Regions from separate parts of the Paraburkholderia sp. Cy-641 genome, predicted to be linked through region 1. Evidence: predicted binding sites of a transcription regulator. Region 1 holds the regulator's gene; the other holds the start of a gene.
What was found. Region 1 encodes HrcA, which represses chaperone genes, less so after heat shock. Its sites were predicted from a motif close to TTAGCACTCNNNNNNNNNGAGTGCTAA; they were not measured.
Positions count from the first base shown of each region.

Region 1 (7,744 bases):
TCGCGGCGGCATGGTCGATATCGAATTCACGGTGCAGTACTGGGTGCTGCTGCATGCGGCGAGCGATCCCGAGCTGATCCGCAACACCGGCAACATCGCGTTGCTGCGCGAAGTGTCGCGCTTCGGGCTCATGAGCGAGGCCGAAGCGGAGACGGTCGGCGCCGCGTATCGCACCTATCGCAAGCTGCAGCACACGCTGCGGCTCGACGGAATGGAGAAGGCGCGGGTCGATCCGGTGCGCGTGAATACCGAGCGGGCGGCGGTGCTGGCGTTGTGGAAGAGGGTATTGGGGTGAGGGCGCGCGGCCATGTCGGCCCCCTCACGTCCGACTTACGCCGCCAGCATTTCCTTCGCGTGCTTGCGCGTGGTCGCGGTGATTTCGAGACCGCCTAGCATGCGCGCGACTTCCTCGATGCGGCTCGCCTTGTCGAGCGAGGTCACGCTGCTGATCGTGCCGCCCTTGCCGTTGCCGGTCTTCGCCACCTGGAAGTGGTGATCGCCGCGCGCGGCGACCTGCGGCAAGTGGGTGACGCACAGCACCTGGCGCGCGTGACCGAGCTGATGCAGCAGCCGGCCGACCACTTCGGCGACCCCGCCGCCGATGCCGGTGTCCACTTCGTCGAAGATCAGCGTCGGTGTCGGGCTCGCCGCGCTTGCGATGACCGCGAGCGCAAGGCTGATACGCGCGAGTTCGCCGCCCGAGGCGACCTTCGCGAGCGGCCGCAGCGGCACGCCGGCGTGCCCGGCCACGCGGAACTCGATCTGCTCGAGCCCATGCGCGCCGCCTTCGGGCAGCGGCACGAGCGCGACCTCGAAGCTGCCGCCCTTCATCGACAGTTCCTGCATGCCGGTCGTGACCGCTCCGCCGAGCGCCTTGCCCGCTTTCGCGCGCGCTTTCGAGAGTTTTTTCGCCTCGGCGAGGAAGGCTTCTTTCGCCTGGGCTTGCGCGGCGCGCAGGCCGTCGAGGTCGGCGGCGGCGTCGAGCGCGGCCAGTTGCGTGCGCCGTGCCGTGTGTTCTTCGGGGAGCGTTTCCGGTTGCAGGCGGAATTTGCGCGCGGCCGAATGCAGCGCGTCGAGACGCTTGTCGACCTGCGCGAGCCGGTCGGGATCGAGTTCGAGCCGCTGCGCGTAATGGCTTAGCGAATACGCCGCTTCCTGCAACTGGATTTCCGCCGGTTCGAGCGCAGCCAGCACGTCGTTGAGCGCCGGGTCGATCTCCGCGAGGTCGCGCATTTTCGAGACGATCGAGCCGAGGTGCGCGATCATCGCCTCGTCCGATTCGGACAGCGCGCCGAGCGCGCCCTGCACGCCGTCGATCAGATTCGCGGAATGCGACAGCCGCTTATGCTCGGTGTTGATCTCTTCCCATTCGCCGGGCTGCGGCGCGAGCTTGTCGAGCTCGGCGAGCTGCCAGGCGAGCCGTTCGCGCTCCAGTTGCAGTTCGCGGTCGCGCGTCTGCGCATGCTCGACCGCCTGGACCTTCTCGCGCCATGTGCGCCATGCGCGTGTGACCGTGGCCGAGATGTCCGAAAGACCCGCGTGCGTGTCGAACAGCTCGCGTTGCGCGTCCGGACGCATCAGCAACTGGTGCGCGTGCTGGCCGTGAATGTCGACGAGCATTTCGCCGACTTCGCGCAGTTGCGCAAGCGTCGCCGCCGTGCCGTTGATGAACGCTCGCGAACGGCCGTTTGCGTCGACCACGCGCCGCAGCATTACCGTGCTGCCATGCTGGCCGTCGTCGGCCTCGGCCGCGCCGAGCGCCTGCGCGTCGAGCCATGCGTCGACCTGCGCGTGCGTCTCGAATTCGGCGGTGATGTCGGCGCGGCTCTCGCCCGTGCGCACGACGTTCGCATCGGCGCGCGCGCCGAGCGCGAGCGCGAGCGCATCGATCAGGATCGACTTGCCGGCGCCGGTTTCGCCCGAGAAAACGGTAAAGCCGCCGTCGAATTCGAGGTCGAGCGCGGCGACGATCACGAAGTCGCGTATCGAGAGATGGCGAAGCATGGAAGTCGTCTGGTGAGCTTGGGGTTCAGGTGTCAACCACGGCGGCGGGCGCGCTCGAATAGGGCAGCGCCGCTCAGGATTTGGAGTCTTCTTCGTGCGACGGGTACTCGTGCCAGTGCAGCTTCTTGCGCAGCGTCGCGTAATAGCTGTAGCCGACCGGATGCAGCATCGGCACCGTATGGCGCGAGCGGCGCACCTCGATCGTGTCGCCGAGCGCGAGCGAGGTGAACGACTGCATGTCGAAATTGACGTTCACTTCGCGGCCGGAAACGATCTGGATGCTCACCTTCGAGTCGTCCGGCAGCACGATCGGCCGGTTCGACAGCGCATGCGGCGCGATCGGCACGAGCACGAAACCCTGCAGTTGCGGATGCAGGATCGGCCCCTGCGAGGACAGCGCGTAGGCGGTCGAGCCGGTCGGCGTCGCGACGATCAGGCCGTCCGAGCGCTGGTTGTACATGAAGCGCCCGTCCACCGACACGCGCAGCTCCGCCATGCCCGAGACGCCGCTGCGGTTCACCACCACGTCGTTGAAGGCGAGCGCATGGTAGATCGGGTTGCCCTCGCGCATGATGCGCGCCTCGAGCAGCACGCGCTCCTCGCGCTCGAAATTGCCCGAGAGCATTTGCGGGATGGTTTCCCGCATGTCGGAGATCGGAATGTCGGTGATGAAGCCAAGCCGCCCGTGATTGATGCCGATCAGCGGCGTGCGGTACGGGGCGAGCTGGCGGCCGATGCCGAGCATCGTGCCGTCGCCGCCGAGCACCACGGCGACGTCGGCGCGCGCGCCGATCTCGGCGGGCCGCAGCGCCGGGTAGTCGGTCACGCCGATTTCGGCGGCGGTGCTGGCTTCGAACACGACTTCGAGGCCGAGCTTCGCGATGCACGAAGCGAGCGCGACGAGCGGCTCGCCGATGCCTGGCGTGTTGCTGCGCCCGACGAGCGCGACGGTCTTGAACTGGCTGGTCACTTGCATGCCGGCATTACACCATAGGTGGGGCCTGAAAAGAACCGCAGACAGACCCGGTGGCGAGCCGGTGCTCGCGGGCCGTCGGCGTATCTCGCGATTATCGTTAGAATAGTGAAGCCCTGATGACATGTGCGCCGGCTAAAGTGCGGTGTGGCGCGCGGCCAGGAGCCCGGCCGTGCGTGAAAGCGCCGCCGCGCGGCGCGCCGGCCGGCGGTGGAGCGTTCGCGCGGAGCGGGCGCCGTGCGTGCTCGCGGTAGCCGGGCCCTTGAGCTAAAATTTTTCGTCATGCTAGATCCTCGCGCACAAACCCTCCTCAAAACGCTGATTGAGCGCTACATCGCCGAAGGTCAGCCGGTCGGCTCGCGCACGCTGTCACGTTATTCGGGCCTCGAACTGAGCCCGGCCACGATCCGCAACGTGATGTCGGACCTCGAGGAACTGGGGCTCGTGATCAGTCCGCACACGTCGGCGGGGCGCATTCCGACGCCGCGCGGCTACCGGCTTTTCGTCGATACGATGCTGACGGTCGAATCCGCCGCGGACGAAGAGGCCGTGATGCGCACGGTCAAGACCACGCTGCAGGTGGGCGAGCCGCAGAAGATCGTCGCCGCGGCGGCGAGCGTGCTGTCGAGCCTCTCGCAGTTCGCCGGCGTCGTGCTCACGCCGCGCCGCAGCCACGTATTCAAGCAGATCGAGTTCATGCGCCTGTCCGACAAGCGCATCCTGCTCATCATCGTGACGCCCGAAGGCGACGTGCAGAACCGCATGCTCGCGACCCAGCGCGACTTCTCGCCGTCGCAACTGGTCGAGGCCTCCAACTACATCAACGCGCATTTCGCCGGCCTTTCGTTCGACGAAGTGCGCCGCCGCCTGCGCGAGGAAATCGACGAACTGCGCGGCGACATGACCTCGCTGATGCACGCGGCCGTCACCGCCAGCACCGACGAATCCGACACCGGCGAGACCGTGCTGATCTCGGGCGAGCGCAATCTGCTCGAAGTCGCCGATCTTTCGTCGGACATGGCGCGCCTGCGCAAGCTGTTCGACGTGTTCGACCAGAAAACCAGCCTCCTTCAGTTGCTCGACGTGTCGAGTCACGCGGCGGGCGTGCAGATTTTCATCGGCGGCGAATCGAATCTCGTGCCGATCGAGGAAATGAGCGTGGTCACCGCGCCGTACGAGGTGAACGGCAAGATCGTCGGCACGCTTGGCGTGATCGGCCCGACCCGCATGGCCTACAACCGCGTGATTCCGATCGTCGACATCACCGCGCGCCTGCTCTCGCTGACGCTGAGCCAGCAGTAGTCAGCAGTAATCAGCAGTAATCAGCCCGGCAATCATCCGGCAGCCGTTCCTCCGGTTTGCCGCGCTGCCGTCAGCGCAGCCCGTGCCGGCCATGATGCGTCATGGCGCGCGGCCTGCCAATCGGCCGAACGGCCAGGGACGCCTGGCGACGCCTCGCCCGACCCGCGCCGCTATAATGAATCCCCATTGAATCGATTTGCCGCGTCATGCGGCGACTTCCGCTGCCTATGCGCTTCGACCTCGAGCGGCCCTCCCAGAACGCTTCGTCGCATCGCGTCGCCGTGTTGCTCATCAACCTCGGCACGCCCGACGCGCCGACGCCGCGCGCGGTGCGCCGTTATCTCGCGCAGTTTCTGTCCGATCCGCGCGTGGTCGAAATTCCGGCGTTGCTCTGGCAGTTCATTCTGCGTCTGCTGATTTTGCCGTTTCGCGGCCGCAGTTCCGCGAAGAAGTACGCGGCGGTCTGGATGCCCGAGGGCTCCCCGCTGCGCGTGCATACGGAAAAGCAGGTGGAAGGCTTGCGCCATCTGCTGCAGGTGAACGACTACACGGTGCTCGTCGACTACGCGATGCGCTACGGCACGCCTGGCATTCCGGCGATGCTGAACCAGTTGAAGCTCGCGGGCGCCGAGCGCGTGCTGCTGATGCCGATGTACCCGCAATACTCGGCGTCGACCACGGCCACCGCTTTCGACGATGCCTTCTCCGCGCTCAAGCGCATGCGCAACCAGCCGGAAATCCGCACGGTGCGTCAGTACGCCGATCATCCGGCGTATATCGCGGCGCTCGCCGCGCAGGTGCATCAGTACTGGCATCAGCATGGCCGTCCCGACTTCGCGGCCGGCGACAAGCTCGTGTTCAGTTTTCATGGCGTGCCCAAGCGCACGCTCGATCTCGGCGACCCCTACCACGAGCAATGCCAGCAAACCGGCGCGCTGCTGATGCAGGCGCTCGGACTCACGCCGGTCGAATGCCGCATCACGTTCCAGTCGCGCTTCGGCAAGGCCGAGTGGCTGCAGCCCTACACGGCGCCCACGCTGAAGGAACTCGGCGCGGCGGGCGTGCGGCGCGCCGACGTGTTCTGTCCGGGCTTTACCGCCGACTGCCTCGAAACGATCGAGGAAATCGGCATGGAAGTGCGCGACGAGTTTCTGCATGCGGGCGGCAAGGAGTTTCACCGGATCGCGTGTCTGAACGTATCGCCGCCGTGGATCGCCGCGCTCGGCGAGATCGTCGCGCAGAATCTGCAGGGCTGGCCGGTGCAGGCGGTGCCGGTGCCGCACACCACGGGAGCGTGAAGACGCCGATGAATTACCGCATTTCAACCGAACCGGGCGCGAAGCTGCGCATCGACAAATGGCTGTGGGCGGCGCGTTTTTTCAAGACGCGTTCGCTGGCCGCGGACGCCGTCGAGAAGGGGCGGGTACGCATCGGCGGAGCGGCGGTGAAGCCGGCGAAGGACGTGCGCGTCGGCGACTTCGTCGAGATCGAGATCGAACGGGTCGTGTGGCAGGTGGAAGTGCTGGGCGTGTGCGACGTGCGCGGCCCGGCGAGCGTCGCGCAGACGCTTTATGTAGAGACCGAAGAAAGCAGGCTGAAGCGGCAGGTCGAGCAGGAGCGGCGCAGGATCTATCGCGAGCCGGCCGCCGCGTTGCACGGGCGGCCGACCAAGCGCGACCGGCGCTCTATCGACAGATTTTCAGGTGAGGATTGAAGAACTGTTCCATCGTGGCGTGCACGCCGCCGTATTCGGTGGTGTGGTCGTTGACCGCACCGGACATACAGATGGTCGTGGTACCCGCGATCAGTACCAGTGCGACCACCCCGATTGCAAAGGTCAGTTTCACGGTACTCCCCTTGGGAAGATTGAAACGGGCTGAATAGGTACAACTGTCAGACGTCGGTAAGGTCTACGTTAGATTAGGGTTAACGTGGCGTTTCCGATGTATGAGTGGAGAATAGGCCAGTTGCCGGCCGCACTCAATCCCTATCTGATTGCGCCACGTTAACGGTTGTTACGGCGCATTTCGCCTGCACACCGGTGGTGCGAAAAGAGCCCCGAGAGCCGCTTGAAACGGCTCTTTGCGGCCCCATCTGCAGTTTTGTATGCGGTTGCGCGCGAACGCGCGTGTCGCGATTTTGCAACGCACAAATCCCGACGCGTGTCATGTGTTTGCGTCACCGTTGGTTTTTACTTTTTAACGACTTTCAGCGACATGGAAAACACGCAAGAGAACCCGACGAGCCAGACTCCCACGCCCGCCGACGAAGCCGCGCGCCAGGCCGCCGAGGCCGCAGCCGCCCCGCAGGAAGCCGCCGCGGGCGCCGAAGCGCCGGCAGCCGGCGAGCAGGCGCTGGCCGACGCTCAGGCGAAGATCGCCGAGTTGCAGGAAAGCTTCCTGCGCGCGAAGGCCGAAACCGAGAACGTGCGCCGTCGCGCTCAGGAAGACATCACCAAGGCGCACAAGTTTGCGATCGAGAGCTTCGCCGAGCATCTGCTGCCGGTGATCGACAGCCTCGAAGCGGCCGTCGCCCATTCGTCGGACGACCTGCAGAAGGTTCGCGAAGGCGTCGAACTCACGCTGCGTCAATTGAGCGGCGCGCTCGAGAAGGGCCGCGTCGTCGCCATCAATCCGGTCGGGGAGAAGTTCGACCCGCATCGCCACCAGGCTATCTCGATGGTGCCGGCCGACCAGGAGCCGAACACCGTCGTCGCGGTGTTGCAGAAGGGCTTCGTGATCGCCGATCGCGTGCTGCGTCCCGCGCTCGTGACCGTCGCGGCACCGAAGTAAGCGCCGCGCGGCTTCGCTCGGGCGGCAGTCCCGTGATTGAAAAAATTTAAAGACCGCATCGTAAAAGAGGTCTTGAAAACGATGTGGCCGCACTTATTTTGAGTGCAGGTATGAATTGAGAGCGGGGCGCCTTCGGGCCGGATGGGCCAACCGGGCGCTTCCCGCAGCGATCAAAGTCAGGAGATTAGTAAAAATGGGCAAAATCATCGGCATCGACCTCGGCACGACCAATTCGTGCGTGGCGATCATGGAAGGCAACTCGGTCAAGGTGATCGAGAACTCGGAAGGCGCGCGCACCACGCCGTCGATCATCGCTTACATGGAAGATAGCGAGATCCTCGTTGGCGCGCCGGCCAAGCGTCAGTCGGTCACGAACCCGAAGAACACGCTGTACGCGGTCAAGCGCCTGATCGGCCGCCGCTTCGAAGAGAAGGAAGTGCAGAAGGACATCGGCCTGATGCCGTACAGGATCATGAAGGCCGACAACGGCGACGCATGGGTCGAAGTGCGCGATCAGAAGCTCGCTCCGCCGCAAATCTCCGCCGAAGTGCTGCGCAAGATGAAGAAAACCGCTGAGGACTACCTCGGCGAGCCGGTTACGGAAGCCGTGATCACGGTGCCGGCGTACTTCAACGACAGCCAGCGTCAAGCGACCAAGGACGCGGGCCGCATC
Region 1 covers NZ_VWWM01000033.1:47,277-55,020, reverse strand. Annotated here, with positions in the region: gene glnE (bifunctional [glutamate--ammonia ligase]-adenylyl-L-tyrosine phosphorylase/[glutamate--ammonia-ligase] adenylyltransferase) at 1-295, shown strand, start outside; gene recN (DNA repair protein RecN) at 331-2,004, opposite strand; gene F3J20_RS19445 (NAD kinase) at 2,078-2,980, opposite strand; gene hrcA (heat-inducible transcriptional repressor HrcA) at 3,260-4,279, shown strand; gene hemH (ferrochelatase) at 4,507-5,577, shown strand; gene F3J20_RS19430 (RNA-binding S4 domain-containing protein) at 5,586-5,993, shown strand; gene F3J20_RS19425 (hypothetical protein) at 5,965-6,126, opposite strand; gene grpE (nucleotide exchange factor GrpE) at 6,496-7,071, shown strand; gene dnaK (molecular chaperone DnaK) at 7,265-7,744, shown strand, end outside.

Region 2 (7,744 bases), on a different contig from region 1:
TCGTGCACGGCGTCACTGAAGATCCGGGCCGCGTGACGAGCGCCGAAATCTTCGCGGAGCTGCGGATTCCGCACGCGCAATCACTCGCCGAGATCGAAGACGGTCTCGCCGAGCGCCGCCTCGCATTTGCCTCGATCGACGTGCTCGCGCCGAAACTCGCGCATCTGCTCGCGCTGCGCCGGCGCATGGGCGTGCGCAATTCGACGCATACGCTCGTGAAAATCCTGCAGCCGTTCGCGCCCGCGGGGCTGCGCCTCGTCAACTACACGCATCCGCCATATCGCGACAGTCTCACGCAGCTGTTCAACTCGCATCCCGACGCTGCGCTCGGCGGCGCCCTGCTCGCGCGCGGCACCGAGGGCGAGGCGGTCGCGGATACGCGGCGCCAGGTGCAGGTCGACTGGCTGCACGACGGCATCTGCGAAACGCGTCTGCCGCACGAGCGTTCGTCGCCCGACGCGCCCGAAGTCGAATTGCCCGAAGCGCGCGACGCCGTCACCACGGCCGAGTGGATCGACGCAGTGCTGCGCGGCGAAGCGCCGGTGCCTGGCGCGATCGAGCGACAGGTCGAGCTGATCGTCGAGATCGCGAAAACGGCGCGCTGAAACTCGCCGAAACGTGGCAATCGCGCGCGAGGTCTGCGACGCCGTCGCGCAGACATGGCGGCCCACGCTCGCCGACAAGATGATCGTCAACCTGCCGGCGAGCGTCGAGGCGGCCACGCCGAACGTGTTCGCCGACCAGATCGAGTGGATGCACCGCAATCTCGGCTATCGCGACAGCATCGTGCTGTCGGTGCATCCGCACAACGACCGCGGCACCGCGATCGCCGCAGCGGAACTCGCGCTGCTCGCGGGCGCGGATCGCATCGAAGGCTGCCTGTTCGGCAATGGCGAGCGCACGGGCAATGTCGATCTCGTGCCGCTCGCGATGAATCTCGACGCGCAAGGCATCGATAGCGAACTCGATTTTTCCGATCTCGCGGCGATCCGGCGAGTGGTGGAGCGTTGCACGCGGATTCCGGTGCCGACACGGCATCCGTATGCGGGCGACGTGACGATGCGGATCGCCGGGGCAAGGAGCGGCGCGAACGGCGCCGCTACCGGTAATGGCAATGGCAACGACAACGCGACCGAGCGCGACGAGGCCGGCGAATGCGTCGCGGCCTGAAGCCGGGTCTCAAGCTGAGTGTGTCGTGAAAGAAGCGGAGTGAATCCGCAGCAGCAGAGCGCGTATCCCGTGCTTCGCTGTGGCCGCCGACGCGCTCACGAGGCGCATACCGCAAGCCGAGCCGGACCCGACGTGCATCCGACCCGAAGCCCACGCGAGTCCGCGGCATGAGTCCATGCGCGAATCAGACGCAAACCCAGCGCGCCCGCAAAACCTGCAAGCCGCTCGCCACATCATGCGAACAAGACGGACGTCGCCGAAAAACGCGTCACTCGATCGCGCAGCGCGTCGCCTGCCAGGCGATCAAACGCCACTGCCCATCTTCCTGCGTATGGATCGCCGTATAGGCAATCGGAAACAGCAGCGCGCCGTTGTTCGCTTCCATCTCGATCAGCGCGCGGCCCGTGACGACATACGTTTCGCGCCCGGCCGGCAGCACGTCCTGCGACTGCACCTCGATCTGCCGATAACGGCGGCGCCCCCCCGTAATCCCGTCGATGAACTGCCGCTTCGTCTCGCGTTTGCCGTTCGTGTGGACATAGCTCACGTTGTCCGCGAGCAGCGTGTCGAGCGACTGCCCGTCGCCGTCGACCATCGCACGAAAGCGCTCCCGCTCGAGCCCGCGAATCGCTTCGATCATCTTTGCCACCATTGCAGCCCCTTGCACACCGTAGGCCAAAGGCGGCCACGGTCGTCAGAAGTTATATTGCAAATATAGCTGGCTGAAATTTATACCAGGATTCGGCTCTTTGATACCGCCGTTGGAAATATGCTGGAAGCGGTAGCCCGCAACATATTGCTGATGCGTGCCGAATTGCAGCCCGACGCCCGCCATGTCGGCGAACTGAAACGCGCTGGAAAGCGTGAGGTCGGAAGAAATGCGGGGACTCGTCAGCAGCCGCACGCCGGCGCCCACCTCGACGAACGGCCGCACCGGGCCCGACATCTTGATGAAGCGGATCACAGGCGTCACGCCAACCTCCCCGATGTCGCCATGAACGTTGCCTTCGTTGGTGTGCCACCACGCGACGTGCGCCTCGCCGATCAACGCGAAGTGCCAGTCGCCGACCTGCCACCACGTCCAGTCCGGATCCCACACCATGCCCAGATCGAGCTTCTTGATGTGATGGTCGCCCACCCCGGCCGCCACCTGCACCCCGAACGGGTCGGCGAGCGCCGTACCCGCCGCCGACATCAGCAGCGCGGCCAGCGTGCCTTTTAGAGTAAACCCACGCAAAACAGTGTTTTTGTTCTTCACCTTGCACCCGCACTCACGAGCATTGAAACGATGCGTAACCGTCTGCTTATTCTAAATAAAAACTTAAGAGCGCGGATCGTATGAATAATTGTCTAAATTCGCAATTATTTACTGATAAATAGGAAAATATCAGTCGATTATGAGAACCAAGGCTATTGGGTCGGTAACTTCTACGTTCTCTGAACGACAGCGAAATAGGCTGTCTAATAGCTATTAGATAACGAATCTCAATAGGATTTCCGGGAACTCAGATGCCCCTACAGCCTCTAAGTATTAGCACTCGACAGATCAGAGTGCTAACATCCATCGCTGGAGTCCATCACTGAACACGCTATTGTCTGATTCCAAAGGAGTTTCACACGTGAGCCATGCAATGACCCTTCCGAGTACTCTGAGCCCGTCGTCGGCTAAGGCCGCTCCGGCAGGTGCACTGGCGCTCTCGCATTCCTCGCTGCTGCCCGGCCAACTGGGCAACATCGACGCCTACATCCAGGCCGTCAACCGCATTCCGATGCTGACGCCGACGGAAGAACGCCAGTTCGCCACCGAGTTTCGCGAGCACGACAACCTCGAATCGGCGCGTCGCCTCGTGCTGTCGCACCTACGCCTCGTCGTGTCGATCGCGCGCAACTACCTCGGTTACGGGTTGCCGCACGCCGACCTGATCCAGGAAGGCAACATCGGGCTGATGAAGGCCGTCAAGCGCTTCGACCCGGAGCAGAACGTGCGCCTCGTGTCGTACGCGATGCACTGGATCAAGGCCGAGATCCACGAATACATCCTGCGCAACTGGCGCATGGTGAAGGTCGCCACCACCAAGGCGCAGCGCAAGCTGTTCTTCAACCTTCGCAGCCACAAGCAGGGCCTCGGCGCGTTCACGCCGGACGAGATCGAAGGTCTCGCCAAGGAACTGAACGTGAAGCGCGAAGAAGTCGCGGAAATGGAAACGCGTCTGTCGGGCGGCGACATTGCGCTCGAAGGCCAGGTTGAAGACGGCGAAGAGTCGTACGCGCCGATCGCGTATCTCGCCGACTCGCACAGCGAGCCGACCGCCGTGCTGGCTTCGCGTCAGCGCGACCGGCTGCAAAGCGACGGCATCGCGAGCGCGCTCGAAGCACTCGATCCGCGCAGCCGCCGCATCATCGAGGCGCGCTGGCTGAAGGTCGAGGACGACGGCTCGGGCGGCTCGACGCTGCACGAACTGGCCGACGAATTCGGCGTATCGGCCGAGCGTATCCGCCAGATCGAAGCGAGCGCGATGAAGAAGATGCGCGGCGCACTCGCCGAATACACGTAAAGCCCGCCACGCCGCCGGCTGCGGCCAATACAGCCGATACAGGCTGATACAGCAGCCGGCGCCTCGCACGGGAATCACTTGCTAGTTCAAGCCCCGCCCTCGCAAGACGGCGGGGCTTTTTTCATCCTCACGCGTTCGCTCTCGCGGCGCGCCCATGCCCGCCGATTCACGATCGTGAACACTCACCGGCCGCCACGGCTTCCTTGACGTATCGCAAGTCAGATAGCAATACTGCTCAGACGCGGCGAGCTTCGCGACTCGATGCCGCACGGCCCAATTCAAGCGCGCGAGGTTCGGCTCCTACAATCGGCATGCATTCGCCAGATCTCCCGACGGCCCGGGCGGACTGGTCCAGCCGGGTTCACCGGCATGAAGTCGTCTTCGACCGAACATGACCCTAGCCCTCAATCGCCACAGCACACGCCGCTCACGCTGGCGCACCCGGTTCACCCGGTGGGTGCGCGGCCCGACACTGGCACGCGATATCGCCATCATCCTCGCCATCAAATTCGTCCTGCTGATGGCGCTCAAGTTCACCTTTTTCAATCATCCGCAGGCGCAGCACATGATGCTGCCGCCCGAGCAAGTCGCGCAGGCGCTGCTGTCGGTGCCTGTCCCGCATCCGTCCCGAGGTGATCAACATGCCCGTTAGCGAAGTCGTAGAACTATCGCGTCTTCAGTTCGCCATCACGGCGCTCTATCACTTTCTGTTCGTGCCGCTCACGCTCGGCCTCGCGTGGCTGCTCGTCATCATGGAGTCCGTCTACGTGATGACCGGCAAGCCGATCTACAAGGACATGACACAGTTCTGGGGCAAGCTCTTCGGCATCAACTTCGCGATGGGCGTCGCCACCGGTCTCACGCTCGAATTCCAGTTCGGCACCAACTGGGCGTACTACTCGCATTACGTCGGCGATATTTTCGGCGTGCCGCTCGCCGTCGAAGGGCTGATGGCGTTCTTCCTCGAATCGACCTTCGTCGGCCTGTTCTTCTTCGGCTGGAGCCGGCTCTCGAAGGTGCAGCACCTGATCGTCACGTTCTGCGTCGCGCTCGGCTCGAACCTCTCGGCGCTGTGGATTCTGATCGCCAATGGCTGGATGAACAATCCGGTCGGCGCGAAGTTCAACTACCAGACGATGCGCATGGAGCTCGACAGCATCTTCGCGGTGATCTTCAACCCGGTCGCGCAGGTCAAGTTCGTGCACACGGTATCGGCCGGTTACGTGACCGCGTCGATGTTCGTGCTCGGCGTGTCGTCGTGGTATCTGCTCAAGCGCCGCGACACCGAGTTCGCGCTGCGCTCGTTCGCGATCGCCGCCGGCTTCGGCCTCGCCTCGGCCTTGTGCGTGATCGTGCTCGGCGACGAATCGGGCTACCGCACCGGCGAAGTCCAGCAGGTCAAGCTCGCCGCCATCGAATCCGAATGGGAAACCGCGCCCGCGCCGGCACCGTTCACGATCTTCGGGATTCCGAACCAGCGCGAACAGCGCACCGATTACGCGATCCGCGTGCCGTACGCGCTCGGCATCATCGCGACGCGTTCGCTCGACGAGCCCGTGGTCGGCCTGCGCGACCTGATTGCGGAAAACGAAGGCCGCATCAAAAGCGGCATGCTGGCCTTCGCAGCGCTGCAAAAGCTCAAGGGCGGCGACGCGACCGACGCAGCGCGCGCCGCCTTCGAAGCGCACAAGGCCGATCTCGGCTACGGCCTGCTGCTCAAGCAGTTCACGCCGAACGTAACCGATGCGACGCCCGAGCAGATCTCCGCGGCGGCGCAGCGCACGATCCCGCCGGTCCTGCCACTGTTCTTCTCGTTTCGCCTGATGGTCGGCCTCGGTCTGCTGTTCCTCGCGACCTTCGTGCTCGCGTTCTGGTTCTGCGCGCAACGCACGCTGCTGCTGGAGAAGCGCCGCTGGTTCCTGCGCTGGGCCGTGTGGGCGATTCCGCTGCCGTGGCTCGCCGCCGAACTCGGCTGGATCGTCGCCGAAATGGGCCGCCAGCCGTGGAGCATCGCCGGCATCCTGCCGACCAATCTCGCCGCGTCGAGCCTGACGCCGCGCGATCTGTATCTGAGCATCGGCGGCTTCGTGCTGTTCTACACGGTGCTGTTCGTCATCGAGATCATGCTGATGTTCAAGTACGCGCGGCTTGGTCCGTCGTCGCTGCACACGGGCCGCTATCACCACGAGATCGCGCAGCCGGCCGCCCAGCCGCTGTCGCCGAATACGGCCGCGTGACGCGCCGCCGCCACTCCGTTCGAGAGGAATCGACACCATGGATTACGCAACGCTCAAACTGATCTGGTGGGCATTGATAGGCGTACTGCTGATCGGCTTCGCGCTCACCGACGGCTTCGATATGGGCGCGGCGATCCTGCTGCCGTTCATCGCGAAGACGGACGCCGAGCGGCGCATCGTCGTCAACACGGTCGGCGCAACGTGGGAAGGCAATCAGGTCTGGCTCGTCACCGCGGGCGGCGCGATGTTCGCGGCATGGCCGCTCGCTTATGCGGCGTCGTTCTCCGGCTTCTACTTCGCGATGCTGCTCGTGCTGTTCGCGCTGTTCTTCCGGCCGGTCGGCTTCGACTATCGCGGCAAGCGCGACGACCCGCGCTGGCGCAACGCGTGGGACTGGGGCCTGTTCATCGGCGGCCTCGTGCCGGCGCTCGTGTTCGGCGTCGCGTTCGGCAATCTGCTGCAAGGCGTGCCGTTCTCGTTCGACAACGACCTGCGCGTCACCTATCACGGCAGTTTCTTCGGCCTGCTCAATCCGTTCGCCTTGCTGACAGGCCTTGTCAGCGTGTCGATGCTGACCGCGCACGGCGCGGCGTTCGTGAAGTGGAAATCAGATGGCGTGATCCACGAGCGCGCGTCGAAGGCGCTGCGGCTCGCAGCGGTGTGCGCGGTCGTGCTGTTCATGGTGGCGGGCGCGTTCGTCGCGACGATGATCGGCGGCTATCAGATCGTCGACGCGCCGCCGCTCGACGCGGTCGCCAATCCGCTGCTGAAGACCGTGATCGGCGCACCAGGCCTGTGGCTCACCAACTACGCGCTGTATCCGTGGATGGTGGCCGCGCCCGTGGCGGGTCTCGTCGGCGGCATTCTGGCGGTGCTGCTCGCGCGTTCGCGCTTCGAGGCGAGCGCGTTTCTGTCGACCGCGCTGATGGTCGTCGGCGTGATCCTGACGGCAGGCTTCTCGATGTTCCCGTTCATCATGCCGTCCTCGCTCGACGGCCGCAGCAGCCTGACGCTATGGGATTCGACGTCGAGCCGCCTGACGCTCGAAATCATGCTGGTCGCCGTCATCATTTTCCTGCCGATCATCCTGCTGTACACGAGCTGGGTGTATCGCGTGATGCGTGGCAAGGTGACCGCGGCGGCCATCAAGGAAAACAGCCATTCGATGTATTGAACGGCACGACGTTTTGCGAGTCCGGTAGCATCCAGCGGTTAACGCAAGAGCGGCACCTTGAAAACAAGGTGCCGCTCTTTTTATTCACAGCCAACCGCTGCGAACCGGGGCATGGCTCACGCCAGTACCGGCTCTGCGCCGGCGCCCGCGCCGCCGCCTGGCGACAGTCGCGTCGCGAGCTTCTGCGCATAACGCGGCGCAGCCTCGCCGACCACGACATGGAACGTATCGGTCGCCACCCACGCGGTATCGAGCGAAGCGAGGCGCTGACGATCGACCGCCGACGGATCGCGCACGACGACCCGCAGACGCGTGGCCGCGACCGCATCGAGCGACACTATGTTGCCCGCGCCGCCGAACACGGCGAGCCAGCGCAGCGGATCGGGATCGAGCGGACCGCCCTGCGCGTGCTGAGCCACAGGTTGCGGCGCGGATTGCACGCTCCGCGCGGCAACCGCCGTCGGCGCAACAGCAGCAGCCACGGCAACCGGCGCAGCCCCGACCTCATCGCCGCCACCCTGCGCAATCACCGTGCGGATTTCATCGGCGATGATGTCCGCTTCCGGTCCGATGATGACCTGCACATTGGTCGCGCCGCGCTTGAGCAC
Region 2 covers NZ_VWWM01000019.1:68,999-76,742, forward strand. Annotated here, with positions in the region: gene ybiB (DNA-binding protein YbiB) at 1-605, shown strand, start outside; partial or broken gene F3J20_RS12645 (hypothetical protein) at 619-1,092, shown strand; gene F3J20_RS12650 (nuclear transport factor 2 family protein) at 1,439-1,822, opposite strand; gene F3J20_RS12655 (acyloxyacyl hydrolase) at 1,865-2,428, opposite strand; gene rpoH (RNA polymerase sigma factor RpoH) at 2,790-3,725, shown strand; gene cydP (cytochrome oxidase putative small subunit CydP) at 4,117-4,377, shown strand; gene F3J20_RS12670 (cytochrome ubiquinol oxidase subunit I) at 4,367-5,962, shown strand; gene cydB (cytochrome d ubiquinol oxidase subunit II) at 6,000-7,136, shown strand; gene nagE (N-acetylglucosamine-specific PTS transporter subunit IIBC) at 7,253-7,744, opposite strand, start outside.
Region 2: rpoH (RNA polymerase sigma factor RpoH) is a predicted target of HrcA. The motif match lies at 2,702-2,728, and genes of this name have one in related genera.